3 regions of the Brevibacillus sp. FSL L8-0520 genome follow, and region 2 is predicted to be linked to each of the others. Evidence: predicted binding sites of a transcription regulator. Region 2 holds the regulator's gene; each other region holds the start of a gene.
What was found. Region 2 encodes LexA, which represses DNA repair genes until DNA is damaged. Its sites were predicted from a motif close to CGAACATATGTTCG; they were not measured.
Positions count from the first base shown of each region.

Region 1 (10,425 bases), 1.8 Mb from region 2:
GTTGTGCTCGATTACCAGCACCGTATCCCCGTTTTCCACCAACCGCTGAAGCACTTTCAGCAAGCGGTCAATATCGTCAGTGTGCAGCCCGGTCGTCGGTTCATCCAGGATATAAAGGGTACGGCCGGAGCTGCGGCGGTACAACTCCGACGCCAGCTTGACGCGCTGCGCTTCCCCGCCCGAGAGCGTAGTGGCCGGCTGTCCCAGCTTCATGTAGCCCAGCCCCACGTCGAGCAAGGTTTGCAGCTTCCGCTCGATCCTCGGCAGGTTGCGGAAGTACTCCAGCGAATCCTCAATCGTCATTTCCAGGACGTCGGCAATGCTTTTCCCTTTGTACTTCACTTCCAGCGTCTCCCGATTGTAGCGCTTGCCGTGGCAAACCTCGCAGGGTACGTAGACGTCGGGCAGGAAATGCATTTCAATCTTGATGATCCCGTCACCGCTGCACGCTTCGCAGCGGCCGCCCTTTACGTTGAAGCTGAAGCGGCCCTTTTTGTAGCCGCGGACCTTCGCTTCGTTGGTCGAGGCAAACAGGTCGCGGATATCGTCAAACACGCCGGTATACGTGGCAGGGTTGGATCGCGGCGTGCGTCCGATCGGCGACTGGTCGATATCGATCACCTTGTCGAGGTGCTCCAGACCCGTGATCCGACGGTGCTCGCCCGGCTTTGCCTTGGCCCGGTTGAGCTCGCGTGCCAGCGCCTTGTGCAAAATCTCGTTGATCAACGTGCTCTTTCCAGAACCGGAAACGCCTGTGACAGCGACAAACAGGCCGAGCGGAATTTTCACGGTGACGTTTTTCAGGTTGTTTTCCTTTGCTCCCTCGATGGTTAGCCATTTGCCGTTTGGCTTGCGGCGCTCCATCGGAACCGGAATGAACTTGCGTCCGCTCAAGTAAGCGCCCGTCAAAGAATCGGGGTTCTCCATCACTTCCTGCGGTGTACCTGCAGCGATGACTTTGCCGCCGTGAATACCGGCACCTGGTCCAATGTCGATGATGTAGTCGCAAGCCATCATCGTATCCTCGTCGTGCTCTACGACGATCAGCGTATTGCCCAGCTTGGTCATATGCTCCAGCGTCTTGATCAGGCGGGCGTTGTCGCGCTGATGGAGACCGATGCTCGGCTCGTCCAGGATATAGAGAACGCCCATCAGACTGGAACCGATCTGGGTAGCAAGCCGGATGCGCTGCGCCTCCCCTCCGGAAAGGGTTCCCGCCGCACGGCTCAGCGTCAGGTAGTCCAGTCCGACGTCGATCAGGAAGTTGAGGCGCGCCTTGATTTCCTTGACGATCAGGTTGGCGATCTTCATTTCCTTCTCAGTCAGATCCAGTGTGTCGATAAACTCGTACGCGTCGGTGATGGACAAATCGGTCAGTTCGGAAATGCTGCGACCGCCCACCCGGACGGCCAGACTTTCCTGACGAAGGCGATGTCCTTTGCAGACAGGACAATGCTTCTGGCTCATGAAGCCTTCGATTTGTTCGCGAATATAGTCGGAGCTGGTCTCCAGATGGCGGCGCTGCAAATTGATCACGACTCCCTCGAAAGGAACGGTCGCCTCTCTGACCTGGCCAAACTCGTTTTCGTAGCGGAACTGGATTTTTTCTCCCTGGCTGCCGTACATCAGGATTTGCTTGTGCTCCTCTGGAAGCTCCTCGTACGGAATGTCCATCCGAATGTCAAAATGACGGCAAGCGGACTCCAGAAGCTGCTGATAGTACGTCGAGGACTTCGGCTCCCAGGCTCCGATGGCACCGTCGGCAAGCGACTTGGTGACGTCGGGTACAACCATGTCCGGGTCCACTTCCAGTTTGACGCCCAGACCATCGCACTCCGGGCAGGCGCCGAATGGGCTGTTGAACGAAAACATGCGCGGCTCCAGCTCGCCGATGGAAAATCCGCAGATCGGGCAGGAGTGCTTTTCACTGAACAACAGCTCTTCCTGCTCCATGACATCGACGATCACCTTTCCATCGGCCAGACGAAGCGCGGTCTCCAGCGAATCGGCCAGCCGCGCCTGAACGTCCGGCTTGACGACAATCCGGTCCACGACGACCTCAATGCTGTGCTTTTTGTTTTTCTCCAGCTTGATCTCCTCGGACAAATCGCGAATCTCGCCATCTACCCGCACGCGGACAAAGCCCTGCTTGCGGATGTCCTCCAGGAGCTTGACGTGCTCTCCTTTGCGTCCCTGAACCATCGGGGCCAAGATTTGCAGCCGGGTACGCTCAGGGTACTCCATCACGCGGTCGACCATCTGCTCAACCGTCTGGGACTGAATCTCGATGCCGTGTTCGGGACAGATCGCTCTCCCGATGCGCGCGTACAAAAGGCGCAGGTAATCGTAAATCTCGGTAACAGTCCCTACTGTAGATCGCGGGTTGCGGCTCGTCGTCTTCTGGTCGATCGAAATGGCAGGGGACAAGCCTTCGATGGAGTCGACGTCCGGCTTGTCCATCTGCCCGAGAAATTGACGGGCATAGGCGGACAGCGACTCCACATACCGCCGCTGTCCTTCGGCGTAAATCGTATCAAATGCAAGCGATGACTTCCCTGATCCCGACAACCCCGTCAGCACGACAAACTTGTCGCGAGGAATGACGACATCGACGTTTTTCAGGTTGTGGGCACGGGCACCTTTCACCACAATATGTTCCAATGGCATGCAATTCCCTCTCCTTAGAGCTCTGCCTTCAGCTCAAGAATCAAATCACGCAATTCGGCTGCTCGCTCAAACATGAGGTTGCGCGCCGCTTCCTTCATTTCTTCTTCCATTCGCTCAATCACCTGGATGCGATCCTTCTTCGGCATCTTTTTAAAGTCGGCATGCGGCAGGTAATCTGCCTTCTCTTCCGCTACCTTGGTCGCTTCGATGACTTCGCGGACAGCCTTCTTGACCGTTTGCGGGGTAATTCCGTTCTTTTCGTTGTATTCTGTCTGGATTTTGCGGCGCCGTTCCGTCTCGCTGATCGCCGCCTTCATCGAATCGGTTATTCGGTCGGCGTACATGATGACGCGTCCCTCGGCGTTCCGGGCAGCGCGTCCGATCGTCTGGATCAGGGAGCGCTCGTTGCGCAGGAAGCCCTCTTTGTCCGCGTCGAGGATGGCGACGAGCGAAACTTCCGGCAAGTCGAGCCCCTCCCGCAGCAGGTTGATCCCGATCAGCACGTCAAATTCCCCCAGACGCAAGGAACGCAAAATTTGCATCCGCTCGATCGTCTTGATGTCGGAGTGCAAATAGCGAACCTTGATGCCGATATCCTTCAGGTAATCGGTCAGATCTTCCGCCATCTTTTTCGTCAAGGTCGTCACCAAAACCCGTTCGTCCTTGGCGATGGTGGCCTGAATCTCGCCGATCAGATCGTCGATTTGCCCCTTGATCGGGCGGACGGTCACAGTCGGGTCCACCAGACCCGTCGGGCGAATAACCTGTTGGACGACTTCCGGACAGTGCTCAAGCTCGTAGGGACCCGGGGTCGCGGAAATGTAGATCGCCTGCTTCAGCTTCGCTTCGAATTCCTCGAATTTCAGCGGTCTGTTGTCTCTCGCTGACGGCAGACGGAAGCCGTGCTCTACGAGAACATCCTTGCGTGCCCGGTCACCGTTGTACATGGCACGTACCTGGGGCAGGGTCATATGCGACTCGTCCATAACGACGAGAAAGTCGTCGGGAAAATAATCGATCAGTGTATACGGCGCGTGTCCTTCCGGCAAGCCGGTCAGATGGCGGGAGTAGTTTTCAATCCCGGAGCAGAAGCCCATCTCCATCATCATCTCGATGTCGTAGCGGGTGCGCTGCTCCAGACGCTGCGCTTCCAGCAGCTTGCCTGCCGCGCGAAACTCCGCGAGCCTCGCCTCCAGCTCCATCTCGATGCTTTGGACGGCGCGCTTCATTTTTTCTTCGCGCGTTACGTAGTGGGAAGCTGGGAAAATCGCTACATGATCGCGCTGCCCGAGGATTTCCCCGGTCAGGACATCAATCTCTGTGATCCGTTCGATTTCATCGCCGAAAAACTCGACGCGGATCGCCTGCTCGCTTTGCGAAGCCGGGAAGATTTCCACGACGTCTCCCCGTACGCGGAACGTCCCGCGAACGAAGTTGATATCGTTGCGGTCGTACTGGATGTCCACCAGGCGATGAAGGATTTCGTCGCGGCTTTTTTCCATCCCGACCCGAAGCGACAGCAGCAGCTCTCTGTATTCCTCGGGCGAACCCAAGCCGTAAATGCACGACACCGACGCCACGATAATCACGTCACGCCGCTCAAACAACGCGCTGGTCGCGGAGTGGCGCAACTTGTCGATCTCGTCGTTGATGCTGGAATCTTTTTCGATATACGTATCCGATTGGGGAATGTACGCTTCCGGTTGATAGTAATCGTAGTAGCTGACGAAGTATTCCACCGCGTTGTTCGGGAAAAACTCCTTGAACTCGGCACAAAGCTGGGCAGCCAACGTCTTGTTGTGGGCCATTACCAGCGTCGGCTTGTTTACCTGGGCAATTACCTGAGCAATCGTAAAGGTCTTTCCCGTACCGGTCGCGCCCAGCAATGTCTGGTGCCGCTTTCCGGCGAGCACACCCTCCACCAGTCCGGCAATGGCTGTCGGCTGGTCTCCGGACGGCTGAAACTCCGATACCAATTCAAAACGGTCCATTCCCTCGTTCATCTCCTTGTCACATCTCATTTCCATTATAACACAATCATTCAAAAAATAAGCCGCAAATTCGAACAAATGTTTGTCTTTACTCTCAAGCAGATTTTACCGATACATTGTAAAGAAGAATGTGAACGTACTGAAGTACCCGTCAGAGACAGGGAGGACAGCCATGTCAGATACAAACACCGTCAATAACAGCACTCACATACAGCCCCATTTGAGCTATAAAGGCAAAAAGGAGTTTTCCACCGAGCTGGACCAGAATGCCTTTATGAAGCTGATGCTGGAGCAGTTGAAACAGCAGGACCCGCTCTCTCCGATGGACAATTCGCAATTCCTGCAGCAAACGAGCATGATGACCATGGTTGAGAAGCTGACCAAGATGGCCAGCCTGATGGAGCAGTCCAACAACAGCATGCTGACCCTGCGGGAATACGAAGCGCTGGTCGGCAGAACAGCCAGCTACGACATGCAGAAAAAGGACGAAATGACGGGCGAAGTGACCCATGAGAAAAAATCGGGAGTCATCGACGCCGTATACCTCGATCAAGGAAAAATCTACTTCCGCATCCAGGGCGAACAAACGCCAGTCCCCCGCGAATGGATCGAGGGTCTGGAATCGAAAGGCTTGTCCGGAAACAGTCTGGACAACAGCCTGAAGTACGCCGAGATGATCGGAAAAGAAGTGTCCTATACGGAGTCGAAGCAGGTGGACAAGGATGGAAACCCTGACACCACGGACGACGTCACTTCCGTCGATGAAGTCAAAAACGGAGTCATTGTCGGATTCACGATGAAGGACAATGCCGTGCAATTCCAGCTGGACAACGGAACCTCGATCAAGCTGGAAAACATCAAGGGCATGTCGGTCAAGCCGGACAATGCGCGAATGGACAATACCCTCCAATATGCCCAGATGATCGGCTATACAATCACCTATACGGACTCGTCCACCCAACCAGACGGAACGGCATCGACCAGCGAGCTCACAGGTGTGATCAAAGCGGTCAGCATGAAAAATGGCCTGATCGAATTCGTTCTCGACGACGACAAGAAGGTAAAGCTGAACCAAATCATCGGGTACGAAGCGCAGGCATATGCGTAAACAGATTATTGTGTGGATGCAAGCAAACTGTGGATGCTAGCAAACGCATCAGCGAACCGTTGCAAGCAACAAGCCAAAAGCCGTTCGGATTCCATTTCCGAACGGCTTTTCCTTTTGTGCACCCTGCTTTTATTCATCCACGATTACTTTTCCGGTCAAAGCGTCAACGTATACGGTCGTATCCACCCGGAGGTCCGGTCCACAGAAGCAGTGGGCACGCGATTGTCGGAACGACAGATCATACACCAGCTTCCACTCCGGTTTGTCCTCCCGCTTTGACTGCTGCTTCACATACACAAGCTCCAGCGGATATGCTTGCAGCAGGGCATTTAAAGCTGCCTGTTCGGAGATGGCTTGGGTCCGCTCGGGAAATTTCACCTGATCGTAAGGTTCTGTTCTCAGCTCGCGGATGGAGCCGTCCAAAGGATTGACCTCAACGACGTATGCTCCTTCTTCTGCGGTTTGCCCGCTTTTTGCCACAGGCAGTCCCCCAACCACCGGATCTGCCAGCCAAATGCTCCGTTCTTCGTTCCCCGCATCAACAACCCGGAACTGCCGAGTTCCTGCTGGCAGCAGCTTTTCGATCAAGGAGAGAGCTGATTTGAGATCTCTGCTCTTGTCTGTTTTTTTCCGGGGAGACGTCCCATCGTTTTGTTTCATGCTGATCAGCTTGCCCGTCTTGGCCTCAACCTCTACGAGCAGATGATATCTGTTCTCTCCCTTTGCATCGTCCGGAAAATTCCCCAGGTGGTACGGCTTCTCCTGATCAGCGACATCTTTGGCAAACATCCCCCAGATATAGATACGGTGCTGTTCTCCGTTTTCCATGTTCTTTGAAATAACCGACAACGGCCATTTATCTACGTCTGCGCGGGCGATTTCCTTGGCGAATGCTTTTACCTCCGCCTCAGTCTTCAAAGCGGCGTAGCGGCCTTTTCCTGCTAAGGAGACCATTTGCGGCTTTTTCTGAGGGGCCTGCATTCGTTTTCCCGTAAAGGCATCGATGGCACTGCCGGTATGCGGGCCTTCCACGATTCCTCCCTTGATGGCATAAACCAGCCTAGCCTGAGGTTGGCGAGCTTCTGCTTCTGACACTGGCGCAGCTTGGTCCGGCAGCATGTACATCAGCTCCAGCGGCTTGCTTTCTGCAAAGCGCTGGTGAGCCGTGGTCATTGACAGCACGCGCTGCGGCGACGGCATTTCCTTGTGATCGATCGGTTCATAAAGGGCACCGTTGAGCGTGCGAAAGCCAATGATCCGCCCTGTCGCATCGACCGTGACCAAACAGTCGTACGCATCATTCAGCGCTACTTGGTTATGCTTGCGGACAAACCGAACCGTAAACGTACCGTCTTGATCCATTTCGTCTTGGCGAATTCCGCCTTGGCGAGTTCCGTCCTGACGGGTGACGTCTCGTGCTTCGTATGATTTTCCAAAAGGATGAAGGCCATACAGAAAGGCGGCAGCCCTCGACCTGACGACCTCCTCGGTCAGCAGCCCTGTTTGGTGGGTTGAAGCACCCGACGGCTTCAGCTCCAGCACCAGCAGATTTCCTGATTGACTGTCAAATATCGCCTGATCTTGCGGCTCCCCATCTTTATTTCCTGCCATGATAAACGAGACTCGATCGCCGCTGACGCCGGGACCGTCAACCGGACCATCGTAAACGACTGAGCCGTTTCGCAGCTCAGGAATCAGCCGGGTTACATTTTGAATCCCCTTGGATATCGCTACCGGTACAGGAGTGACCGCTGCCGCCGCTTTTGCTGCTGACGCTTGGCCTGGAGAGGCGAACGGGAATGAAAGCAGACTGGCTGTTATGACAGTTCCGGCGCATAAGCGCAGCGCATGTTTTCTATATCGGTTCATGCAGATTGTATCCCCCTTTATCCACTATTCTAAAAAGACGCGTGAAGGGGCTGTCTTGTTACAAAGCGAGTGTATAAAAAAACCGGGAAGTCTGCTCACTTTTGCTTTCTCCCAATAGAAAAAGCGCAGAGCCTTTTCCCGCGCTTTTTTTGTTGGATAATAAGCCTTCCCTTGGAAGCTGCCTTTACGCTCCGAGATTGATCTTTTCCAGCTTCTGCTTCACTAGTTGAACAACGCTTGCTTGCTGCATATCGACAAACACTCTCGTATTTGCATCCGGCACCACGATAATCCCCAACTGATGGTGGTTGCCGGCGTATACGGCGCACTGGACGAATTTGACCTCGCCATCCAGGGTGAGCACTTCCATCTTGCAGAAGGCGGGATTGACTTGCAAGGCAGGGTACAAATCCTCTTTGTTTCGCACGGATACGCCATTTACCTTGACGATAATTTCTCCCGGCCTGATCCCGATCTCCTCTGCGGGAGTCCCCGGAAGAACTGCCATTACCTTGATTCCCCGCGTGGATTGGATAAAATATGGAGCCTTTTGCCGCTCCTGCCACTGGCTCAGCCAGAATAGACCTTCGTGGCCGATGAGTGCAAACACTGCAGCCAGAAGGATCAGCGGCATCCACAATGCTGCCAGCGCAGTCAATCCGAGCAGCACAACCGCATACAGCGCCAATTGCCTGGATATTTGCCCCGCCCGCTGAGCTGGCGTCTCCGTCTGCGTCAAAGCAGAAAAACCGGTGACCGAAGGGAGCAGCAGCAACGCAAAGGATGCAGCGCCGGGGGCAAAAAACGGCCAGCCCGGATACAGCGATCCGCTAAAGCTTCCCGCCTCTACAGGCACGAACAGCGCAAGCGGCGTCACCCAAAACGAGTGCAGCAGATAAGCCCCGACAATCCGTCCACGCTGTCCCTCCACGAATAACGGCGACGCATCCCGCCCCCTGTTCCAACGGACCAGAAAGGCCTCAATCAAGTGCATGATGGCTACGAGCGCCAAAAGCGGCACCGGCTTAGCCTGGACGAGCATGCCCCAGAGCAGCCCGATCCCGGGTACGGAAGAGACGTCTGGAAAGACCTTGGCAACTGCGTGAAAAAGCGTCAACAGCCCTGCACCATAGGCAAAACAGAGAAAGCGCAGCCGGATTAGGGCCAAAACTGCCGCAAAGCCCCACAGCAGCCAGAGATCCTGTATTTGTACGGCAACCCCAAGTACGGCCGCCAAAAGAGAAATCAGCAATCCTCCCACGATGCCCATGCCGAGAGAGCGAATCGTCTGCTGGAGGGGGAATTGAATGCGAACGGCAAACAGTTGTCTTTCCAGCAGCATCTGGCGCCGGTAGTGCAAATAAATAAACAGCAGAAACACGTAAAAAACAGGGTTAAAAAGAAAACCGCCAAACCCGGCCAGCACCGATAGAACATCACCTTGCAACGCCATATGCCTCACCTCGCATAAACAGCTTTCGAAAACGTGACGGTGCCAAGCTATTGGCAACGTCATCGCAGCACTCTTCTTGTCAGCTTCAGTCAAAAAAGAAACCACGGCCATTCATAGCCGTGGTAACCATTTCTACGGAAGGCAGGAGATTCCCTGCCTTTTCCGCCTGGATTATTTTGCCTTGTTCTGCTGAGCAACTACTTCGAGCGCCTTTTGCAGTTGAAGGTCATTTTCCGGTTTGCGTATTTCTTCACGCAGACTGTCTTCCATCGCTGTCCGCGTCGCCTGATCAACCTTTCCGGTCGCCGGCAGCTTGTGGGCAGTCTGGAATTTCTTCACGGCCTGCTCCGTCTTCTCGTCAAAGTAACCGTCGTCACGGCCCGGAGAGAGCTTCAGCCCGGTCAGGATCAACTGCAGGTTCTTGACATCGCTGCCCGCCATGTCCCTAGAAAGCACTTTGTCTGTCGGCAATTGAGTCGCGTTGAAGTACGCAGGCTGCTCTACTTTCACGTCAGGTTCGATGCCTTTTTCGTGAATCCAATTGCCTTTTGGCGTCAGCCACTTGGCGATGGTCAGCTTCAACTGGCTCTTGTCGGCCATTTCCATCGTACTTTGGACGGTTCCTTTGCCAAAGGATTTCTCCCCGACGAGCTTGTAGCCTCCGCTTTCGCTCATCGCTCCGGCAAGAATCTCCGACGCGCTCGCGCTGCCGCCGTTGATCAGGACCGCGATCGGGTACGGCTTGGCAGCGTCTGTCTTGGAAAAATACTCTTCGCGCTGTTTGTTGGCAGAACCGTATTCAATTTCGACGATCTTGCCCTTGTTTGGTATCAACGTTTCGCCGATTTCCTTCACAGCCAGCAAATAGCCGCCAGGATTTCCGCGGACGTCAATGATCAAACCGCCGATTCCCTTTTTCTCCAGATCAGTCAACTGATCCGTAAAATGCTTGGATGTGTCGGAGGAGAATTGCGTCAGGCTGATGACTCCCACCTTGACTCCGTTCTTCTCCATGATTTGACTCGTCACTGTCTCAATCGGAATATCGTCGCGGACGCAGACGACCGTGAGCGGCTCTGCTACTCCCGGACGGGCGATCTTCAGGACCGCTTTCGTACCTTTCGGACCGCGGATTTTGGTAACGGCCTGATGGAGATCAAGCCCTTCGAGCGACTCGCCGTTTACGCTGAGAATCTGGTCGTTGGGACGCAAGCCCGCACGTTCGGCCGGGGAGCCCTTAAAGGGCGATACCACGGTCACACGTCCGTTCTGCATCGTCACCTCCGTACCGATTCCCTGGAACGTCGAATGCAGCGTAGAGTTGAATTCTTCCGCCG
Region 1 is NZ_CP150171.1:4,783,698-4,794,122, forward strand. Features, by position in the region: gene uvrA (excinuclease ABC subunit UvrA) at 1-2,667, opposite strand, end outside; gene uvrB (excinuclease ABC subunit UvrB) at 2,682-4,658, opposite strand; gene NSQ24_RS23475 (flagellar hook capping FlgD N-terminal domain-containing protein) at 4,831-5,766, shown strand; gene NSQ24_RS23480 (hypothetical protein) at 5,896-7,635, opposite strand; gene NSQ24_RS23485 (PDZ domain-containing protein) at 7,820-9,088, opposite strand; gene NSQ24_RS23490 (S41 family peptidase) at 9,260-10,425, opposite strand, start outside.
Region 1: uvrB (excinuclease ABC subunit UvrB) is a predicted target of LexA. The motif match lies at 4,730-4,743, and genes of this name have one in related genera.

Region 2 (10,425 bases):
TTTTTATTACTTTTTTGTGTAATCTTTTCTGACATCCGTTGACAGAGTTGCTTTTGAATCATACAATAGCAAGCAAGGAATGATTTCAAAGGAGGGACAAGTCATGAGTGATGACCTTCGTCGAAACATGGCGCTGTTTCCCATTGGTATCGTCATGAAGCTGACTGATCTGACTGCGCGGCAGATCCGTTACTATGAGCAGAACGGACTGATACAGCCTGCACGTACAGAAGGAAAGCAGCGGCTTTTTTCTTTTAATGATGTCGACCGCTTGCTGGAAGTGAAGGCCTTGATTGAAAAAGGACTGAACATTGCCGGAATCAAACAGGTGCTTCAGCTGCAAGACCCTGTTCCGGAGCAGACGGAAATTACCGTCAGTTCGGAGGCCAAGCGGAAGGAACTTACCGAGCAAGAGCTTCATCAGCTCCTCAAACAACAAATATTTTTCAGCAACGCAAATCGCCCAAGCGAGCATGCGTTGATACGTGGAGAGCTTTCCCGCTTCTTCCACTGATACATGCATACGACTATAGGAGGAGAGAAACGTGAGCAAGTACACCAAAGAAGACATCTTTCGTTTGGCCAAAGAAGAGAATGTAAACTACATTCGCCTGCAGTTCACTGATCTGATGGGGATCATTAAAAACGTCGAGATTCCGATCTCCCAATTGCCCAAAGCTCTGGACAACAAGATGATGTTCGACGGTTCTTCGATCGAAGGCTTTGTCCGCATCGAGGAATCCGACATGTATCTGGTGCCGGATCTCGATACATGGGTCATTTTCCCGTGGGGGAATGAGCATGGAAATGTCGCTCGCCTGATCTGTGACATTTACAATCCAGATGGAACTCCGTTTGAAGGGGACCCTCGCTACATCCTGAAACGGGCGCTGAAAGAAGCCGAAGAGATGGGCTACACGAACTTCAACGTCGGACCGGAGCCGGAGTTCTTCCTGTTCAAGATGGATGACAAAGGCGAGCCGACCTTGGATTTGAACGACCAGGGCGGATACTTTGATTTCGCTCCGCTCGATCTGGGTGAAAACTGCCGCCGTGACATCGTTCTCACGCTGGAGAGAATGGGATTTGAGGTGGAAGCATCCCATCACGAAACTGCGCCTGGCCAACACGAAGTCGACTTCAAATACGCAGATGCCATCCAAGCTGCGGACCAGATTCTCACGTTTAAACTGGTGGTGAAAACGATCGCACGCAAGCACGGATTGCACGCAACGTTCATGCCCAAGCCGATGTATGGTGTCGCCGGCTCCGGCATGCACACCCACCAGTCTCTCTTCATCGGGGAGAAAAACGCATTTTTTGACGACAAGGATACCCTCGGCCTGAGCAAAACGGCGAAGCAATACTTGGCCGGTATTCTGAAGCACGCCCGCGGTTTTGCCGCCATCACCAATCCGCTGGTGAACTCCTACAAGCGCCTCGTACCGGGCTATGAAGCTCCTTGCTATGTAGCATGGTCGGCGAAAAACCGCTCTCCGCTTGTACGGATTCCGGCATCTCGCGGTATGAGCACCCGGATTGAGGTTCGCAACCCGGACCCTGCCGCCAACCCATATCTGGCTCTCGCCGTGATGCTGAAAGCAGGTCTTGACGGAATCAAGAACAAGCTTGAGCTGCCGCCGGCTGTCGATCGCAATATCTACATCATGAACGAGGCTGAGCGTGAAGCAGCGGGCATCGCCAGCTTGCCGGCTACCTTGAAGGACGCGATCGAATGCCTGAAGGCCGATCCGGTCATCTGCGAAGCGCTTGGCGAACACGCACTGATGCACTTCGTCGACGCGAAGGAAATCGAGTGGGATATGTTCCGCACCCGTGTAACGGAGTGGGAGCGCGAGCAGTATATGAATACGTATTAATATTTAGGGGAAAGAGTATTTGTATTTCTTTGGACCCTAAAAAGAAACAAAACTTGTTTAGTTTAATCTTAACTAGGTTTCAGCTTTATAAGTTAGATACGCCTTAAAGTAGATGGGAAACTTGCTTTCCTATTAACTTTAAGGCTTTTTTTATGAATTTATTTGACTAAAGTTGGATGGGATGCTGCTAATAAAGATAAACCCCCTTTACAATGCAAAATTTAGAACAAAATACCTAAAATATGTTTACAGATGTGTATATTAATGGTTAAATAAAAAATTATTAACATATTATTTGAGGGTTGGGTTTAATGAAATGCGGACTTAACCCAGCGTATGCACACTAACTCGGGTTTTTACAAAAATGATCATTTCTTTTCTGAAGTCCGTTTAAGAAATGATTATTGATAATAACGAGGTGATATTATTAAAAAAATTGCGATTTCCATTGTGTTGTCGACAATGATGATGATTTGGGTTTTTATTTTTATGATCTCAGATCTAATTCAACAATTGGATTTTGGGCCAAACAAAATTGTAATTACTGATTATCGAGTTCCAGGATTCTTTGAACCCGTTTGGCTTCCCATTTATGTTGGATTCGTGTACATTTTATATCAGTCTCTTAAAAAAAATCATGATTTGCCGTCTTCAACTGAAATCTAACCAATAAAAGGTAAAACGACAAATCTAGCAATCCAAAAAAGATGACTTCCGAAGTATCCAGAAGTCATCTTAATTTTATGCCCGCATAAGGACACACAAGTTGTCTGAGTTTACCATTATTCGTATTTCCGGTTTACGGCCGGCGTTTAGGTCGGTTTATTTGCCATCACTTGCTTAAGCTGTTCATTCGAATATCTTTCCAATTCAAGTAAAGCCTGATAAGGATCATCTCCGACAATCCCGTAATACAGAGCGAAAGCAGGCTCCGTTTTCAGCCCCCGTTCTTTCAAAGCCCGAATCTCTTTTGCTGCTTCTTGCCCAGACAGCTGGAGCAGCCGTGCTTCGATCATCATATGCCGGTAGGCGTTTTGCTCTGTGACAGGAATCGGTTGAGCAAAACACTCCAATTGAAAACCGCGATACCAAAAGGAAGCAGTCGCCGTAGGGATGTTGCGGATTTCTCGGCGGTCTTGTGTGAAATGGTCCAAATGCCCGTATTTTTCTTTCAACACATGGCCAAACCGATCCAGGTCGGCTGTCGTACAGATCAAATCAAGATCGCTGTCCTCAACATCAATATCGAGGGGGATCGTTCCGCACAGAACCGGTTGATACTCTTTGAGCCCATCAAAGATTCCCAAGCTGTCGAGGACTGCCCAGGCTTCCCGCTGCCGAGGGGTTCCTTTTTTCAGGTAGGAAGGGTCAAACCAATCTCGCTTCGTTTGAGAATGCATAGCCATTTTCTGTCCTTTCAGATTATCTTTCTTTTATTTGCAACTCTGCAGGGGAACAATGAGGGACGAGACCATCTATGTTCCGATTCGACGTTTGGCTTTACGACTCGCAGAAGAACCGAGTATATACAGGTTTCTGTCAAAATGTAGCGAGTCGATGGAAACGAAAACCGCACTTTATCGTATACCCTATACAGAAGGGAGTGTCAATGGATGGAGATCTTGTTGTGGATCGTGATAGCGGCCTTGTTTATCCTCAGTATTGCCGGAATCTTTTTGCCGGTCATTCCTGATACGATTTTATTGTGGGGCGGATTCTTGCTGTATCACTTTTTTATTGCTGATCCGGGTGCCGGACTTCCGGCCTCCTTCTGGTGGGGAATGGCGGTCTTAAGTGTTCTTCTCTACGGTGCGGATTTACTCACCAACATGTACTTTGTCAAGAAGTACGGGGGCTCCAAAGCGTCATCGTGGGCAGCTGCACTGGGGATTTTGCTCGGGGTGATTTTGTTCCCCCCATTTGGCATGCTGATCATGCCGTTCGTGCTGGTCGTTCTGGTGGAAATGCTGATCCAAAAGCAGCCGTTTGAACGGGCTGTTAAAGCGGGAGTGGGTTCGCTCATCGGTTTTTTGGGCAGTGTGGTCGTAAAAGTTGTTCTTCAGGTAGTGATGATCATCTGGTTCTTTGTCGCACTGTAAGTGGGATTCGTAGGAGAAGGACCGATCAAAGAATCGAAGGAAATGAAAAGAAGAGGCGTCCGCGAGGCAATCGCGAACGCCTTTTTTGCTGTCAGGGTGGAAAAGGAAAGCTTGTCGTAGTCGATTGCGTTTTTCAAAGAGTCCGCCATAAGGCATGGCTCATCCAAGCAACGAAATCTCTTATTCTAGTGAATCAAGCGGTACACGCCAATCACTTTCCCCAGAATCGTTACAGAATCCAGAATAATCGGCTCCAATGTCGCGTTTTCAGGCTGCAGCCGGAAATGGTTCTTTTCCTTGAAGAAACGCTTCACGGTTGCCTCGTCCTCTTCAGTCATGGCGACGACGATATCACCGTTATTGGCCACATTCTGCTGGCGAACGATCACGTAGTCTCCATCCAGGATGCCAGCCTCGATCATACTGTCTCCGGACACGCGCAGCATGTACACCTTGTCCGATGTCACGATGCTGTCAGGGAGTGGGAAGTAATCCTCCACCTGCTCGACAGCAGTGATCGGCTGACCCGCAGTCACCTTTCCGATCACCGGTACGCGTACAACAGATACGTCAAAGTCGTCTTGAAAGCGCTCCTCTTCTTTCAGCAGCTCAATCGCGCGGGGCTTGGTAGGATCGCGGCGGATGAGCCCCTTTTTTTCCAACCTGGCCAGATGGCCGTGAACAGTTGAACTGGATGCCAGACCGACAGCCTCCCCGATTTCACGGACAGATGGGGGATAACCCTTGTCCCTTACTTCTTTGCGGATGAAATCGATGATGGCTTGCTGTCTATTGGATAGCTTGGACATAGACCACACCTCTATCTTCTCGAACATGTTTTCTATATTATACCATGGGATCCTGCGTTCGACAAACATAAGTTCGTTTTTTTCTTGACATGAACAAGTGTTCGCATTATGATGAGAACAAGAAGATAGAACGTACGTTTGCAGGGGGATGAAATAATGAGTACAATGACTGTATCTAATCGCTTCGCCAAAGAAGAAAGAAAAACTGCTCGTTTTGGCATTACGCGTGGACAGGCCATTCTGTTTTTTGCCGCTTTCACTCTCTTTTTTTACACTTTGACAGAACTAGTGTTCGCTTCTGGGGATCATACGGTACAACAAGCTCAAATGATCCAACCAGTAAAGGAAATCGTCGTCCAACCGGGAGACAGCTTGTGGGAGCTGGCGGTCACCTACAAGAGTGACCCGAAAATGGATGTTCGCGATATGGTATATGCGATTCAAAAATTGAACAAGCTGGAAAGTGCCATTATTTATCCAGGCCAATCGATTCAAATTCCTGTCGGGAATTGACAAGCTGCAGCTTTCCCTTGCTTCGTTGCCGAGATGTGATATAATAGAGCGGCATTCATTGAAAGCGAGGGGAAACGGCTTTGGTATCAGACGCGGAAATCAAACGGATCAACGAGTTGGCCAAAAAATCTCGTGAAGCCGGGTTGACTGAAGAGGAAAAACAGGAACAGAAAAAACTGCGGCAAAAATACATTGATGCTGTGAAAATGTCGCTTCGCTCCAATCTCGAATCGATCCGCTACGTGGAAGACCTCGAGGATAACAACCCCAAACACTAAAACGCACCATTTGACATAAAAAGAAGACATCCATGCTTTTTGCCTGGATGTCTTTTTGTTCCATACAAAAAAGGAGAGAAGGGGGGATTGCCATGATGGCATGGCTGGCTGTTGCCGTAGGAGGAGCCGTCGGTTCATTGCTACGCTATGGTCTCGGTCTCGCAATGAACCAACCCGGATTGCCGGCGGGGACATGGCTGGCCAATGTCTCCGGTTCTTTTCTCATCGGACTGCTCTATGCGTGGGGAAAGGAAAAAGGATTGATGTCTTTGGAGATGTACCTTCTGTTTACAACCGGGCTGATGGGGGGATTTACTACGTTCTCTACCTTTTCGCTTGAGGTGGTAAGCTTCATCGGAGATGGGCAGATCGGCAGAGGGCTGTTCTATGCAGGCGCCAGTGTTTTGGCCGGCCTTCTTGCTTGCGGTTCAGGGATCTGGATCGGCAGACAAGTGTGGTAAACAGGCAAGATATAGCGGGATAAGACGGGCAGGCGTCAACGAGAACAAAAGAGAGCCAATCCGGAAGCAACATCAAATCAAAGAAGAGGGCATTGGAAGGCTACGAGGAAACAAAGAAGAGCCCGTGCCCGGAAACCATGTGGAAATAAAACCGGACTTCTCCTTGCGATGCTGAACCTGACAATTTGGAAAGGAGGATATAAATGACTGTACAGCACCCGGACTACGAGCATGAACAGAAGAGACTCGATGAAACACGCTCTATTATCCAAAAGGAAGTGGACACTCTTCGGAAAGAGGTTAAAGAGATTACGGACGATTATGTGAAACAGGTCGTCAACTACAAAAAAGGAAAAGAGCTTCGCTACCTTGAGGACCAAGGACTGGAAAAGCCGTATTTTGGACGAGTGGACTTCCTGAAAGACGAGACATACGAGTTGGACAGCGTATACATAGGAAAGAGGGGCATCGTTCGGAGCGACACATTCGATTCAATTGTCGTTGACTGGCGTGCTCCCATTGCCAGTTTATATTACAGCGGCGAGAGCAAGGATGCGTACTTCCGCAGCGGCAGGGAGATTGTGCGAGGCGAAGTCCGCCTGAAGCGAAATTTTGCCATTGAGGACGGGAAGATTACAGGGATATACGATGGAGCGCTCAAAGAGACGATTCATCGCGAAGTTGGCCATCCGGATGAATTTTTGCAGGAAGGGTACATCGATGAGTTCCTGGCAGCCAACCTGAATCAGACGAACGACAGCAGATTGAAGGATATCGTAGCGACGATCCAGTCGGAGCAGAATGACATTATTCGAGCAGACAAGGATCGCCCGGTTGTCGTTCAAGGGGTGGCCGGAAGCGGCAAGACGACGATTGCGCTGCACCGGCTCTCCTATTTGATCTACAATTATCAGGACTCGATGATGTCAAAGAGGTTTATGGTTTTTGCACCAAACCGGTTGTTCCTTACGTACATTTCAGAGGTTCTTCCCGAATTGGGAGTGGATGACGTTCAGCAGGCGACATTCCTGGATTGGGCTTCCAAGCTGGTCAAGTCCATCCTTCCAAAAGGCTGGCGGATTCTGGACCCGCACAAGCCCCTTCAGTTGTTCTTTGAACAAGGACAGAGCGATGCCGAGCGTCGGACGGTGCTGCATCGTCTTCGGTTCAAGGGCTCGCTCGCTTTCCGGGATGTACTCCAGCAATATTTGCTGTTTGTAGCGGAAAACAGGGTAGCCTACAAAAAATTAAGCTTTGTCTACAACAGAACCAAACATGTTTTTACGATTCCGGGTGAGACCATCCGTCAGCTTTTTGCCGAACAATATGCCCATCTGCCATATCGTCGGCGAATGGAAGCCGTTCGAAAGCACGTTAAGCAGGACATCAATAAACAGTTGTTCGCCCATCTGCGAGAGAAGCGAATTGATCTGGATAAGCAAGCGTTGGCTAAATATGAGAAAATGATTGATCAGCTTCTGGACAAATACTTTTCCATTTTTCCTGAACTGGATGTCTTCTCGTCGTACCGCGAAATGTTGACCGACACAGCTTTATTGAAAGAGCTGACAAAAGGGGAAGTCAATGGCGAGGATATCGAGGATATTTGCCGGTCGTCTGCAGAGATATTCGAAGCGGAGCGGATCGAGCCAGAAGACGTTGCGCCGCTGATCTATCTGCGGCATCTGATCGAAGGATTGGAGCAGGCCGACCACTTTGACCACAGTGTCGTTGATGAAGCACAGGATCTCAGTGCGTTGGAAATTGCGGTGATCGGGCTTGTGACAAAGAGACATTCTTTGACGGTAGTGGGAGATATCGCGCAGGGCATCCATGCATACAGGGGATTGCAATCGTGGGAAGAACTGTTGGAGGGAGTTTTTCAGCAGCCGCGGGGGGTTTACTACACACTCGCGCAGAGCTACCGTTCCACAATCGAAATTATGAAATGTGCCAACGAGGTACTGCGAAAGATAAACCTGCCGGAGACGATTATGGCCAAACCGGTATTGCGGCATGGGGAAAAGCCTTTGTTGGCATCATGGGACGGGAAAGAACTGCCGGTTAAAAATCTGGTCCAGCTTGTAAATGATTATCGGCAAGAGGGCTTTCAATCCATCGCGATCGTAGCCAAAACAGCCGAGGCCAGCAAAAAAGCATACAAGTCATTGAAGGCCTCCATCGAAGGACTGAAGCTGCTGGGAAGCAAGGATACCCAATTCCCGGGCGGTGTCGTAGTAATGCCAGCTTATTTGACCAAGGGGCTGCAATTTGATGTGGTCATCTTGTTGAATATCGAGGAGTACTTGGACAATGAGTGGGATACAAAGCTCCTGTATGTAGCCATGACCAGACCCGTACATCGGCTTTTCATGATTCATCAGGAAGACAGGATGAGTCCGCTCTTTGCTGACGTGCCACCTGAGTTGTACGAGAAGAGATCTTTGTAAAGAAAAAAGTCTTGCAATAAAGAAGAAGGCTTTGTAACGAAAATAACGGCTTGCAACGAACAAGAGACTTTGGTAACGAAATAAGGTCCTGCAGCGAAAACGAGAACTCCGAAAGATGGGAAAGGCCCTGGAACAAAAAAGAGCTCTAGACCCAAATAGAGTTTTGCAACAATTGTATAGAGTCCATTACAAAAAAGAGACATCGACAAGATGTCTCTTTTTTTGGTTCCTAGCAGCTTTTACAAAAACAGCTTTTTCCCAAAACAATTCATTCTCAAGAAAACCCCGCTGATGACTCGCAGCGGGGACAAGGGAGCCATTAATGATCGCCGTGATTTCCTTTGGAAGGATTTGTAAGCACGTATCCCTCTTGTGGTGTATACAGGTAGTCGATAACAAGGCCGTCTAGCAACGGCTCGTCTTTCTTGACGATTACGTCGATTTCCTTGTCGGTAGAAACGACGGTATCTTCGTCGGTCGGTTTATCCAATGCCAAGCCGTAATGGGCATGGTCACCGTGTGCATGTGTTATGTATGCGCGGAGCTTCAACTCTTTATCCTCTTCTTGGTCCAAAATGGCTTTCAATTGTTTTGCGGCGTTGCGAGTAATTTTTACCTTCATGGGTCAGTCTCCCTTGTTTTGGTATCGTACTCCTCCATATTAGCAAACTGCCAAATCCCGATGCAATGCAGAAAGTGTTAAAATGGCAAGAGAGAAGGGAGAGAAGAAAGATGCCGATTGATTTGCGCAGCGATACGGTTACCAAGCCGACAGATGCGATGCTCCGTGCCATGTATGAGGCAGAAGCAGGGGACGATGTGTATGGAGAAGACCCGACTGTAAACCGCCTGGAAAGAGTGGCGGCCGAGATATTGGGGAAAGAAGACGCGCTGTTTGTCACGAGCGGTACACAAGGGAATCAGGTGGCAGTCCTTACCCACTGTGTAAATGGCGACGAGGTTATTTTGGAGGCAGACTCCCACCTTTTTTACTATGAGGGAGGCGCAATGGCTGCTCTCGCGGGGGTGCAAACCAGGACGATCGCGGGAGATAGGGGGGCACTGCCTCCACAGGAGGTAGCCAAAGCAATTCGCGGGGTCAATATCCATTTTCCGAGGACCCGTTTGATTTGCATGGAAAATACACATAACCGCGCTGGAGGGGCGGTCGTCCGCCCTGAACAGATGAAAAGCGTATACGAAGTAGCAAATCGTAACAACGTACCTGTCCACCTGGATGGCGCCAGATTATTCAATGCTGCTGTCGCGTTGGGCTGCGAGGTGACCGGGCTTACCCGGTATACAGACAGTGTTCAGGTGTGCTTGTCGAAGGGATTGAGCGCACCGGTAGGGTCTGTGTTGGCAGGGAGCCGGGCGTTTATCCAGGAGGCGCGTTGGTGGAGGAAGAAGCTGGGCGGCGGCATGCGCCAAGTCGGTTACATGGCAGCACCAGGAATACTCGCCTTGACGGAAATGACGTCACGGCTTGCGGAAGACCATCAGCGAGCGCATGATTTGGCCGTAGGTTTGCAAAAGCTATCTCTGCATGTCGAACCGGTAGAAACGAACATAGTTTTGGTTCACACGGACAAAGCGGGTCTTTCTGCCGAACAATTTTTGGCCAAGCTGGCTGAAAAAGGGGTGCTTGCTGTCGACTTTGACGAAACGGTCGTTCGTTTTACAACACATCGTCACATCAGTGATCAGGATATTCAGAACACTTTGGCAGCAGTGGAAGCGATCTTGCATCCATCAAGGTCAACGGGATGACGCGTCCAAGCTTTTTTACCAAATGACTTTTCCGGGAGGAAGAACGGAGCAGCGGGCAGCAGGGTCACAAAGGGCTGCACCAGCATACCGAAAGAGAAACGTGCAGCAGACTTCCCTGGTGCACGTTCTCTTTGAAAAAGGGATCATTTTTTCTTGCCTTTCAAG
Region 2 is NZ_CP150171.1:3,033,640-3,044,064, reverse strand. Features, by position in the region: gene NSQ24_RS15195 (MerR family transcriptional regulator) at 104-514, shown strand; gene glnA (type I glutamate--ammonia ligase) at 546-1,880, shown strand; gene NSQ24_RS15185 (DUF4269 domain-containing protein) at 2,693-3,286, opposite strand; gene NSQ24_RS15180 (DUF456 family protein) at 3,494-3,979, shown strand; gene lexA (transcriptional repressor LexA) at 4,165-4,788, opposite strand; gene NSQ24_RS15170 (LysM peptidoglycan-binding domain-containing protein) at 4,945-5,301, shown strand; gene NSQ24_RS15165 (DUF896 domain-containing protein) at 5,382-5,579, shown strand; gene crcB (fluoride efflux transporter CrcB) at 5,672-6,040, shown strand; gene NSQ24_RS15155 (UvrD-helicase domain-containing protein) at 6,244-8,490, shown strand; gene NSQ24_RS15150 (iron-sulfur cluster biosynthesis family protein) at 8,810-9,112, opposite strand; gene ltaE (low-specificity L-threonine aldolase) at 9,223-10,260, shown strand.

Region 3 (10,425 bases), 250 kb from region 2:
CTCCAGTCAGATTGACCGTCCGCTCCCCCATATAATGCCGAAGCAGTTCCTCCAGCGGTTTATTGTAGACGGCAAAGCCTTTTTTCTTTCCTGTCATATCCCCGACAAAGCCTTCAGCCGGATCCCCCCATTTTTTGATATCGCCATTTTGCTGAACGATCGGTTCCGGCTCCTTTTTAACTTGCCGGGCCAGTGTCATTTTATCTACGGAATGACCGGCATGCTGCAGCAGCATCGCCAAGCTCGTCACCTCGCAGCCGTTCTTTAATTCCGGATTTTGCGCGATAACGGGAATATCCAGCATCGCTTGAGCGGGTCTGGCTGTATTTGTATGCAAGGCCAGCGGTGCCGGAATCGCTGATTGTTCGCTGCTTGGGTGCTTGCTGCTTAGTCGCTCGCTGCTTGGAACAGGCTGGGATTGTTCGGTTTGCGGCGCTGCTGCACCGCATCCCGTCAGCAAAACTCCCCATGCCGTCAGAGTGGCAATGGCCGTTTGTCTCACGGAATTGATCCCCTTCGATTTTATCCACAGGATGCCCTGGAGTCGTGCAGTCCATGTACAGACTCTCTCAGGAGATCGCTTCCAACTCTACCGCAAGCAGGCTGGAAAAGGGAATCCAGACGGTCTTCTTATCCGTGTGCAGCTTTATCTTTTTTAATGCCTGATCGACGTGGGCGATTTTCCCCGCCAAACCGCAAGCACTTTTTCCATCGTAATACGTCAGCACGACACCCTGACCTGTTTGCAGTGCCTCCCAGATACGCCCGCTTATTTCAGCCATCTGCTCCTCGTCGAGCCCAGGCGGCACATAACGAAGCTCTTCCGCTTTGATCCTGATGTACATCTCACGGTGCTCCGGCAGCACAAAACGGCTTGCCACAAACAAATTATCCCGTTTGGAAACGCGCTTTTCCCTCATGTCCTTCTCTCCTCTTTGCTGACTGCGCCTTGTTCTTCCTCTCGCCTCTGAAACATTGCTCGCGGTTCATCCGCAAAGGATTTCGGCCTTGCCGTCATCCAGGAGCGGGCCAATTCCTGACACTCGGAGCGAAGCACTTCGATGGAATAGACCGCTTCCCTGACATATCCGCGATGTCGGTACTGTACCACATAGGTGCCATCCTGCCGGGTCGCCGTCAGCAAAATGCAGCCCATCTGCCGAAGCCGGCGCCGCAACTGATGATGCTCCCGCTCTGCCCAGCGGGACAGCTCCTGAAAAAACCAGTCGTACGAAATTTTGAAGGGAACGGTCCGCCCCTTTCCCATATCGACCATCGCAACCCGAAACAACAGGCCAAACAACACGTACAAGCGGACCAGTTCTTGCTCTTCCTCAGCGTCCTGCCTCTCCGTCATTTATAGTGCCCCCCGATCTTGCGAGCACGCTCACGAGCCTGCCCGGCTCCCGACATGGAAGCGGCACGCAAAATCGCATCCGCTCCGTAGCGATTGCGGATATCGTCTACAGCTCGGGCAAGTGAACGCTGCTTCTGAGTATCGGTAAAGAGGTTGAGCTGAACCACGTTGTCAGGCACCAGCTGCTCCAGACTGACGCCGACGCTGCGAACAGGGGTTTCCTGCCAGTGCCGGTCAAACAGGCGGCAGACAGCTTCGTAAAGCGTCATCGCGTCATTGGTCGGCTCCGGCAGCTTGAGCTGACGTCCAAATCCTGTCGGCACGTCAAAGTCGGCTCCCCGGCATCCAACCGATACCACCCAGCCCATCAGCTCTTTGCTGCGGGCCCTGCGGCATACCTCTTCACACAGCTCAAGCAGCACCACCTTGATGTCAGCAGCTGTATGGTAGTCGCGCGGCAGCGTCATGTGGTGACCGATCCCCTTCTGGGTATCATGCGTACGAGGCGAAACGGGCGAGTCATCCATGCCGTGCGCCGTACGCCACAGCACCTCCCCATTGACGCCCCAGCGCCGGGTCAACACAGCGGGCGAGAGCTGCGCCAGCTGCCCGATCTGGTATACGCCCATGCGATGAAAATGCCGTTTCATCCGCGAGCCTACTCCAAACAATTTTTCAATCGGCAGCTTCCAGAGCGTCTCTGCAAGCTCCTCCCGCTTCAGCCAGAAAATGCCTTCCTCCCGCTTCTTGGCGAAATTGTCGCACGCCATTTTGGCCAGCACCTTGTTTTCTCCAATACCGACCCGTGAATGTACTCCTGTTTCCAAGCGGATGCGCCGCTGGATCTCCTCTGCGATTTTCCACGGACCTCCAAACAGCCGGACACTTCCCGTCACATCCAAAAACTGCTCGTCGATGGAATACGGCTCCACCAGATCGGTAAACGACTCGAATATGCGAGTAATTTGTACAGCCACACGGATATAGGTCTCCATCCTCGGGCGAACCACGACCAGATGGCGGCACTTTTGCTGAGCCTGCCACAAGGCTTCTGCCGTGGTGACGCCGTACGACTTGGCAATCGGGCAAGCAGCGAGGACCACCCCGCTTCTTCGTTCGGGATCGCCTGCTACGACGATCGGTTTGTCGCGCAGCTTCGGCTGAGCCGCTTTTTCGATACTGGCATAAAAGCTCTGCATGTCAGCGAGAAAAATAATCCGTTTGTTGTCATGAGCCATTACAACCATCCCCTGAATAGGAACAAATGTTCCCGTTTCATTTCTGTTCTTATTATAGCAAACAGATGTTCGCTTTTATACCATGTACTTTTAAAAAAGGGCTGGAAATTGAAGGAAGTCGCCTGACAGGAGAGAAATTAGTAAGCATCAAAAGCGAAGGAACCGGTGGAGCGCCCGGATGGACATCCCGTAACGAGCAGCAAGCCGGATCAGGAGCTTCACGAGCAGAAAGGAGAAAAGGATGGACATTCGTCTGCGTCCCACTGCATTGGCAGATATACCGTATGTATACGAAACCGAACAGATGGAGGAAAACCGCGCTTACATCCTGCCGTGGGAGAGCACGCGGCATGAGCAGTCTCTCGCAAACCCGGATATCCGCCATTTGATTGTAGAAGATGCGAAGAAGGGGAACAGCGTGGGATACGTGATCCTGGCCGGACTGGCCAATCCGCACGCGAGTATCGAATTCATGCGGATTACCATCTCCGAAAAAAGAAAAGGATACGGGCGCAAGGTGCTGCAGGAGATCAAAAGGCTGGCTTTTGACGAGTGGGGGGCCAACCGCCTCTGGCTGGACGTCAAGGAGGAAAATCGACGAGCGCTTCAGCTCTACCTGTCGGAAGGCTTTATCATGGAGGGAAAATTGCGGGAGTGTCTCAAAACGAACGATCGGTACGAATCGCTGATTGTCCTCTCCATGCTGGCACGCGAGTACAAAAGCTGGACGCAAACTTGACTGAACGGAGTTATACGCCAAAAGCAAAGATAATGGTGCAAAAGATGAAGGTGCAAGGAAACGCAAGCCGGGAAGAAAAGGAAAGTGGAGACTCTCGTGCTTGCAAAATGCTTGCCGGGTGGTGGAATTAGCGAATATAGCACCATCCGCTAATTCCACTTGCCGACCGTTTTTCTCGTCTTGCAGAATTCAAGCTGGTCTTCACATAAGAGGTGCGCTGTCTACCAAACTGTCTCCATCTGGGAAAGGCTTTCCTGCTCAGTGCGGCTGAAGGTCGCCGCTGCTCAGCAAGTACAGCCACTGACCGTCAGCGCTTGCACCGATAAAGCTGATTCCGAAGGAGAGGTCTGTGATCAACGTGTCCGTCTTTCGCTGGTCAGCGTCAAAAGCCATAATGTCCATCGCGACCGCGTGCCCTTCCGCGTTCTCTTTATGTCTCGCAAACAAATACCGGTGACTGTTTGGGAGCCACAACCCTTCTCCCTGGAAATCCATCAGGTGCTCCTTTCCTTTAAACAGCCCCGCATTCCAATACATCTGATACATCCCGTCATCGGTTTGCGTATAGCCAGCCCAAGCATCTCTCGGAACAGGCGGGTTCCACGCGCTGACCTTTTCCGTCTTCCAGTCATAGCGGTAACGCAATTGGTCGAAGGAACTACGGCTCTGCCGCATCGCAAAAGTGAACTGCCGCCCGTCATCATCAAAGGAAATGGGGATGACATCTCCGTACATTTCATCGATAGGCACAAAGCCTTTCAGCGCACCGGTCAACCGCTGCTTTTCTCCGGTTTCCAGATTCAGCAGCAGCAGGTCCAGATTTTGCTCCTGGTCTTTGGGCCCAACAGCCATGATCAGCTTTTTTCGGTCATGGCTAAAGTCGGCTCCGTGAACGAATTCCCCTATCTCGACGGGAACCGCAGTTTCACTGACAGGCATGTTTTGCCCCTCTTGCGGTGCCGCATAAAAAAAGCCGCGCCGGTCGGCAACAAATGCGCCTTCCCCCCGGTAACTGGTGGTCAGCTCCACTGGATAGCGAGTCAGCTCGTTCGTCTGCCTGTCATAGATCCCGTACAGGAGGGGATGCCGCGCGTCGCATTCGCAATATTCCGTATACCGCCTCAAGAGCAGATATCGCTGCTCAGGGTCGAGAAAAGAGTCGCTATGATACGAGCCGGGATACCCGCTGATCTGCTCCCGCACCTTTCCATCCAGGCTCACCTTCCACAATTGGTTGGGAGCAAGAACAACAGCCAGGAAGCCAGGGGGTTCCGACAGAACATGGCCGCTGGCGGTGCGTGCGCCTTTTACATCCAATACATACTCCTTTATTCCGTCTTCCGGCTGTACTCTCGTCCTGGGTGTCGCCCGGAGGTGAAGCTGTTTATCATGGACCCAACGGAACTCCAGGTCGGGCTCGATAAACCATTCCTCGGCAGACGCCTTCTCTTTTATCCGCGATTCAATCGCTTCTACCACACTGCTTCGGTCCATCGCCTGACGAAAGAACAACGTAAATGTCTGCGGTCCACTACCAACCGGAGTCCTGATCGGAGATTGCAGTACCGGCTCCTCATCCAGTCGGATCACAACATCTGCTTTCATCGATGCATAGTCAAACGGAATCTCTGCTGGATTCCACTCGGCGGAGGAAGGCGTTGGCGGATGCCCGGAGGAGGAATTCGGGGTTGTCCCCGGAGTTGTACTCCCAGGTGGCGCTTGTGATTCCGGCTGTTGATTTCCGCCGCTGCCGGATGGCGGTGTGCCTGTGCTTGCGGCAGGAACACATCCGGTTAAAAGCAATGTGCCTGCGAGAAGCAGCGCGAATGCCTGTAAGCGTTTCATCTGAACCATGATTTCGCTCCTTTGACTTCTTAACAATATTTCCCTGTAAGACGTAGGAAAGCGTGTTTCGTTTCAGCCATACGGCCGGGACTGGTGGGAATTACAGCGGAATTGGCTTGAGTTGGCAGCATCACAACTCATCTAGCATCACAACTCATCTTATGCTGTCCCGCTTGTTTGATCCTTCGATAAACAAAGTTCATTCCAACAAAAAACGCCCTTCCGAGTCCATTCACTCGAAAAGGCGCAGTCGTCTAGCTGCCTTCTGTCCGGGACGTTTTGGCTGACGACGATCAATCAAAGACGATCCCGTCCAAAACACCTTCCCGCTTCAGATAACTGCGAAGCCAGACGTATTCCTTGTTTTTCCAAAACTCTTCCTTCTCTACCAAAGCAGCCGTCTCCTGGCGAGCCACTTCCAATGCCTTGAAATCGCTCATCAGATCGGCCACCTTAAATTCAGGCAAGCCGCTTTGCTTTGTCCCGAAAAAGTCGCCGGGACCGCGCAGTTCCAAATCGCGGCGCGACAGTTCGAAACCGTCTGTCGTTTCGCACATAACGCGCATCCGCTCTTTTCCGATCTCCGATTTGGGATCGGCGATCAGCACGCAGTACGATTGCTCCGAGCCGCGGCCAACACGGCCTCTGAGCTGATGCAGTTGGGCAAGCCCAAACCGCTCCGCATCATAAATGATCATGAATGTCGCGTTTGGGACGTTTACCCCTACCTCTACCACGGTCGTCGAAACCAGCACCGCATACTCCCCGGAAAGAAAGGCCTGCATCACCGCATCCTTTTCCTTTGCTGGCAGGCGCCCGTGCATAAGACCGACCCCGTACTCAGGAAATACCTGCGAGAGCTGAGCATGAACGTCAATCGCATTTTGCACGTCCAGCTTTTCCGACTCCTCGATCAACGGGCAGATGACATACGCCTGCCTGCCTTTCACGAGTTCCTCTCGCATTTGCTCCAGCACCTGGTGAAACTGCTCATGCTTTTTCCACGTAGTCTCGATCGGCTTGCGCCCCGCCGGCATCTGGTCGATCGTGGAGACATCCATGTCACCGAAGGCGGAAATCGCCAGCGTGCGCGGGATCGGTGTGGCCGTCATGAACAACACGTCGGGAGTAAGGCCTTTGTTTCTCAAAATGCGCCGCTGCTCCACCCCGAAGCGATGCTGCTCGTCCGTGATTACCAGGCCGAGCTTTGAGAAAAACACATCCTCCTGAATCAGGGCATGAGTCCCGACAACGACGTCAATCAAGCCCATCTGCAAGGCTCCGATCACCTCGCGACGCCGTTTGGCTGTAAGCGAGCCGGACAGCAGCGCCACCTGGATGCCGTGCGGGGAAAGAAGCCCTGTCAGCGACTGGACGTGCTGCTCAGCCAAAATCTCTGTCGGCACCATCAAAGCGCCCTGAAAACCCGCTTTGACTGCCGCAAACAAAGCGATGGCCGCGACTACGGTTTTTCCCGAGCCGACGTCCCCTTGAAGCAGCCTGTTCATTGCGTACGGCGAACGCATATCGGTGAGAATCTCCTTGATTACCCGCTTTTGTGCATCCGTCAGCGGGAACGGCAACAACTTCACAAAGGTGCGCAATTCCTCCATCGGAATTTGCAGAGCCGTCCCTTCGGTCTGCTCCCGGGCAATCCGGCGGAGCGCCTGCATTTTCAATTGGAATAAAAAAAGCTCTTCAAACATGATCCGCCGCCGCGCCTGGCGTCCGTTCTCGGCATCCTGCGGAAAATGGATCGACCGAATCGCGTCAGGCCGGGGCATGAGCCGGTAGCGACTGACGATATCGGTCGGCAGAATCTCCGGGATTTGCTCGCCGTACTGGCGAAGCGCCTGCTGGATCGTTTTTCGCAAAAGCGTATGGGTCACATCTCCGCCGAGCGGATAAATGGGTGCCAGTTCCCCTCTCTTTTGTGCCCGGTCGGAGTCGGTTTCGGTCATTTCACTGACGGTGATTTGCAGCTTGTGCTTGTCCCACTTTCCGGTCACGAGAATTTCTTTTCCCGGAGAGAGCCTGCTTTTCACGAATGTCTGGTTGAACCAGACCGCCGTCACCACCACTCTGTCCATGACCAGCTTGACGGAGATACGCGATTTTCGCTTGCCGTAAAAGCGAACAGAGGGTTCGCCGTAGACCGTGCCTGCCAGCGTTACCCTCTCTCCGTCCTTCACCTCTGTCAAATCGCGGACGCGGTAGTCCTCATAGCGGCTCGGGAAATACTCCAGCAGCTCCCCCACAGTCTCAATGCCCAAACCTGCGAAAGCTTTGGCCCTCTCCTCGCCTACCCCATGCAAGAGCGAGACGGGCGCGTCGTACCATTCGTTCATTTACTTTTTCTCCAGCTGCACACCGAAGATTTTGGCCTCGATCTGGCGTCCGGTCTGCGTCGCGGCCAAACCTCCCTGTGCTGTTTCCTTGAGGGTAGTCGGCATGGAGCAGCCAATCCGGTACATCGCTTCAATCACTTCGTCAGTCGGCACCACACTCTTGATCCCTGCAAGCGCCATATCGGCAGCTACGGTTGCGATCGCGGCCCCCATCGCGTTCCGTTTGACACAGGGAACCTCTACAAGTCCGGCCACGGGGTCGCAAACGAGACCGAGCATGTTCTTCAGGGCGATGGCGACAGCCTGAGCCGACTGTTCCGGCGTACCGCCTGCCATCTCGACAATCGCAGCGGCAGCCATCGAGGTCGCCGAGCCCACTTCCGCCTGGCAGCCGCCGGCAGCACCGGAAATAAACGCGTTATTGGCAATGCAGTAGCCAATCGCTCCGGCAGTAAAGAGGTAGTTGACCATCTCCTCGCGCGTCGGCTTCAGCTTGTCTGATACGGCAAACAAGGTACCTGGCACAATTCCGCAAGCACCTGCCGTCGGCGTAGCCACAATCGTGCCCATCGCCGCGTTTACCTCGTTAACAGCGACCGACATGGAGACGGCATTGAGCAGGGTGGGGCCAGACAGAAACGGCTTTGTGCGCATGTACTCCTGCAGTTTTTTCGCATCGCCGCCAGTCAGTCCGCTGTGCGAACGGATGTCTTCCGTCAGTCCGCGCCGGACGGCTTTTTCCATCACGTCCAGATTCGTGTACATATCCGTTAAAATGGTCTCGCGAGTCCGCTGGGAAACCTCCATCTCCGCCTCAATCATCACCTGCGAAATTTTTTTCCCTTGGGACTCAGCCAGTTCTACCAATTCTGCTACGTTGCGAAACATGTCCTGTTCACTCCTCTCCTCCCGCTTTACTGTAAAGAAAGCAGTGAGACATCAAAAATATACGGGATGTTCCCGATTTCCTCCAGCACCTCTGGCAGGACGACAGAATCCGTCTCGATCGCCATCAGCGCGCGTGACCCGCGGTCGTGCCGGGAGACTTCCATCAGTCCCACGTTGATTTTATGCTGCGTGAGCACCTTGGCTACGCCGGCGATCATTCCGAAGCGGTCTTCGTGCAAAACCATCAGTGTCGGCGTATCGAAGCCAAGCTGGAAGGCAAAGCCGTTGAGCTTGGTTACCTCGATCTTGCCGCCCCCGATGGAAACACCGACTACCTCCACATCCTTCTCATCGTCGCTCAAGCGAATCCGCGAAGTGTTCGGGTGACCGGTCAATTCTTCGGAAGTGTTGATCACAATATCGATACCCAGGTCTTTGGCAATCTGCAGGGAGTCCTTCAGCCGCAGATCAAACGTATCAAAATCAAGAATGCCCGCGACTGTCGCGACATCGGAGCCATGCCCTTTATACGTTTTGGCAAAGGAACCGTAAAACGTGATCTCCGCTTTTTTCGGCTGTCTGCCAAAGAGCTTGCGGGCTATCCGCCCGATCCGGGCAGCACCGGCTGTATGGGAGCTTGAAGGTCCGACCATGACTGGACCGATAATGTCAAATACACTTTTATATTTCACCCGGTTCTCCTCCTGAATGCAAAGGGGTTCTCCACCTTGAAAGGTTCACTCTCATTTTATCTTACCGCCTCTGAAAGCGCTACAGGTTCCTCTCATTGAAACTGGGCCATCACCCATTCCTGCGGCAGCTCATATACTGCAGCACGGAGCATGATTGTGCAAGCGCGATTTGACCAGGAAAGGAGCGAGCAAGATGAGCGAACGGAAGGACTCCGGAAGAAGAAAATGGACAGGCGTGGAATATCTCGGCATTTTCCTTGTTTTGTCGTCTCTGGCTTCCCTGTTGTTCTGGCCGCATGCGCTGGCCGGCCTGTTCGATGCCATTATCAAAAAAGTATTTCCGATTGTTGTCGACATTTTCCTCACGGGGGAAGTGGGAATTGCCGTCATTGTCAGCGTCATCGTCGGAAGGATGCTGGAACGGCTCGGGTTTACAGATGCGCTGTTCCGCGTATTTGCTCCTGTCATGAAATGGCTGTCCATAAATCCTGCCGTCATTATCCCGAGTGTCTACAATATTCTCGGTGATATCAATGCCGCCGGGCGGATCGCCGGTCCGATCCTGATGCGGGCAAAAGCGACAAAAGCGGAACAGAAAATCGCTGTCGCCACGATGATTCAGTCCCAGCAATCATTCGCCACGTTCATGATCGGACTGATCGCTCTCGCCGCCACCGGAGCCGCTGTTTTTCCGGTCGTACTGCTCTCGATCTTTGTCCCGCTGATCCTCGTTCCCTGGCTTCTGTCGAAGACAATCTACCGGGATACCCGGACAGTAGAGCTGGAGGAGCTTCCGCGTTTTACTCCCGGCACCGCTTACCTCAAAACGGTCTTTGACGCTGCCAAAGAGGGAACGGAACTGCTCTTGCTGGTCATTATCCCCGCGGTTGCTGTCGTATTTGGGGTCATCGGCCTGTTGGAATACATTGGCGTTTGGCAACCGATCGAGAACGCTTTTACCCTGCTGCTCTCCGCTTTGAGCATCGAGCCTGCGACAGGCATGCTGTCCCTTTTGGCCAGTCCCACGCTGGCGATGGCTGAGCTGCAAAAAATCGCCGCGAGCATCGACCCGCGCCTTGCTGTCGGTTCCTTTGTCCTCGCCTCCTCGGGACTGCCCTTGTCAGTGATCTTCGGACAGGTTCCTGCGACATGGGCGGCCCATTCCGACTTGACGGAGCGTGAAGCGATGGCAGCCGCTGTCATCGGCATGCTCATGCGGCTCGTCACTGCTTTTGTGATCGGATACTTTGTGACGCCTTGGGTGGTGTAAACATGAGCGGAACGTATATGATCAGGGCCAAGAAGCTGGTGACCGTAA
Region 3 is NZ_CP150171.1:3,279,153-3,289,577, forward strand. Features, by position in the region: gene NSQ24_RS16345 (C39 family peptidase) at 1-502, opposite strand, end outside; gene NSQ24_RS16350 (YolD-like family protein) at 570-920, opposite strand; gene NSQ24_RS16355 (hypothetical protein) at 917-1,357, opposite strand; gene NSQ24_RS16360 (DNA polymerase IV) at 1,354-2,595, opposite strand; gene NSQ24_RS16365 (GNAT family protein) at 2,837-3,334, shown strand; gene NSQ24_RS16370 (hypothetical protein) at 3,593-5,188, opposite strand; gene recG (ATP-dependent DNA helicase RecG) at 5,473-7,527, opposite strand; gene sdaAA (L-serine ammonia-lyase, iron-sulfur-dependent, subunit alpha) at 7,528-8,415, opposite strand; gene sdaAB (L-serine ammonia-lyase, iron-sulfur-dependent subunit beta) at 8,442-9,107, opposite strand; gene NSQ24_RS16390 (hypothetical protein) at 9,301-10,377, shown strand; gene NSQ24_RS16395 (amidohydrolase family protein) at 10,380-10,425, shown strand, end outside.
Region 3: NSQ24_RS16360 (DNA polymerase IV) is a predicted target of LexA. The motif match lies at 2,654-2,667, and genes of this name have one in related genera.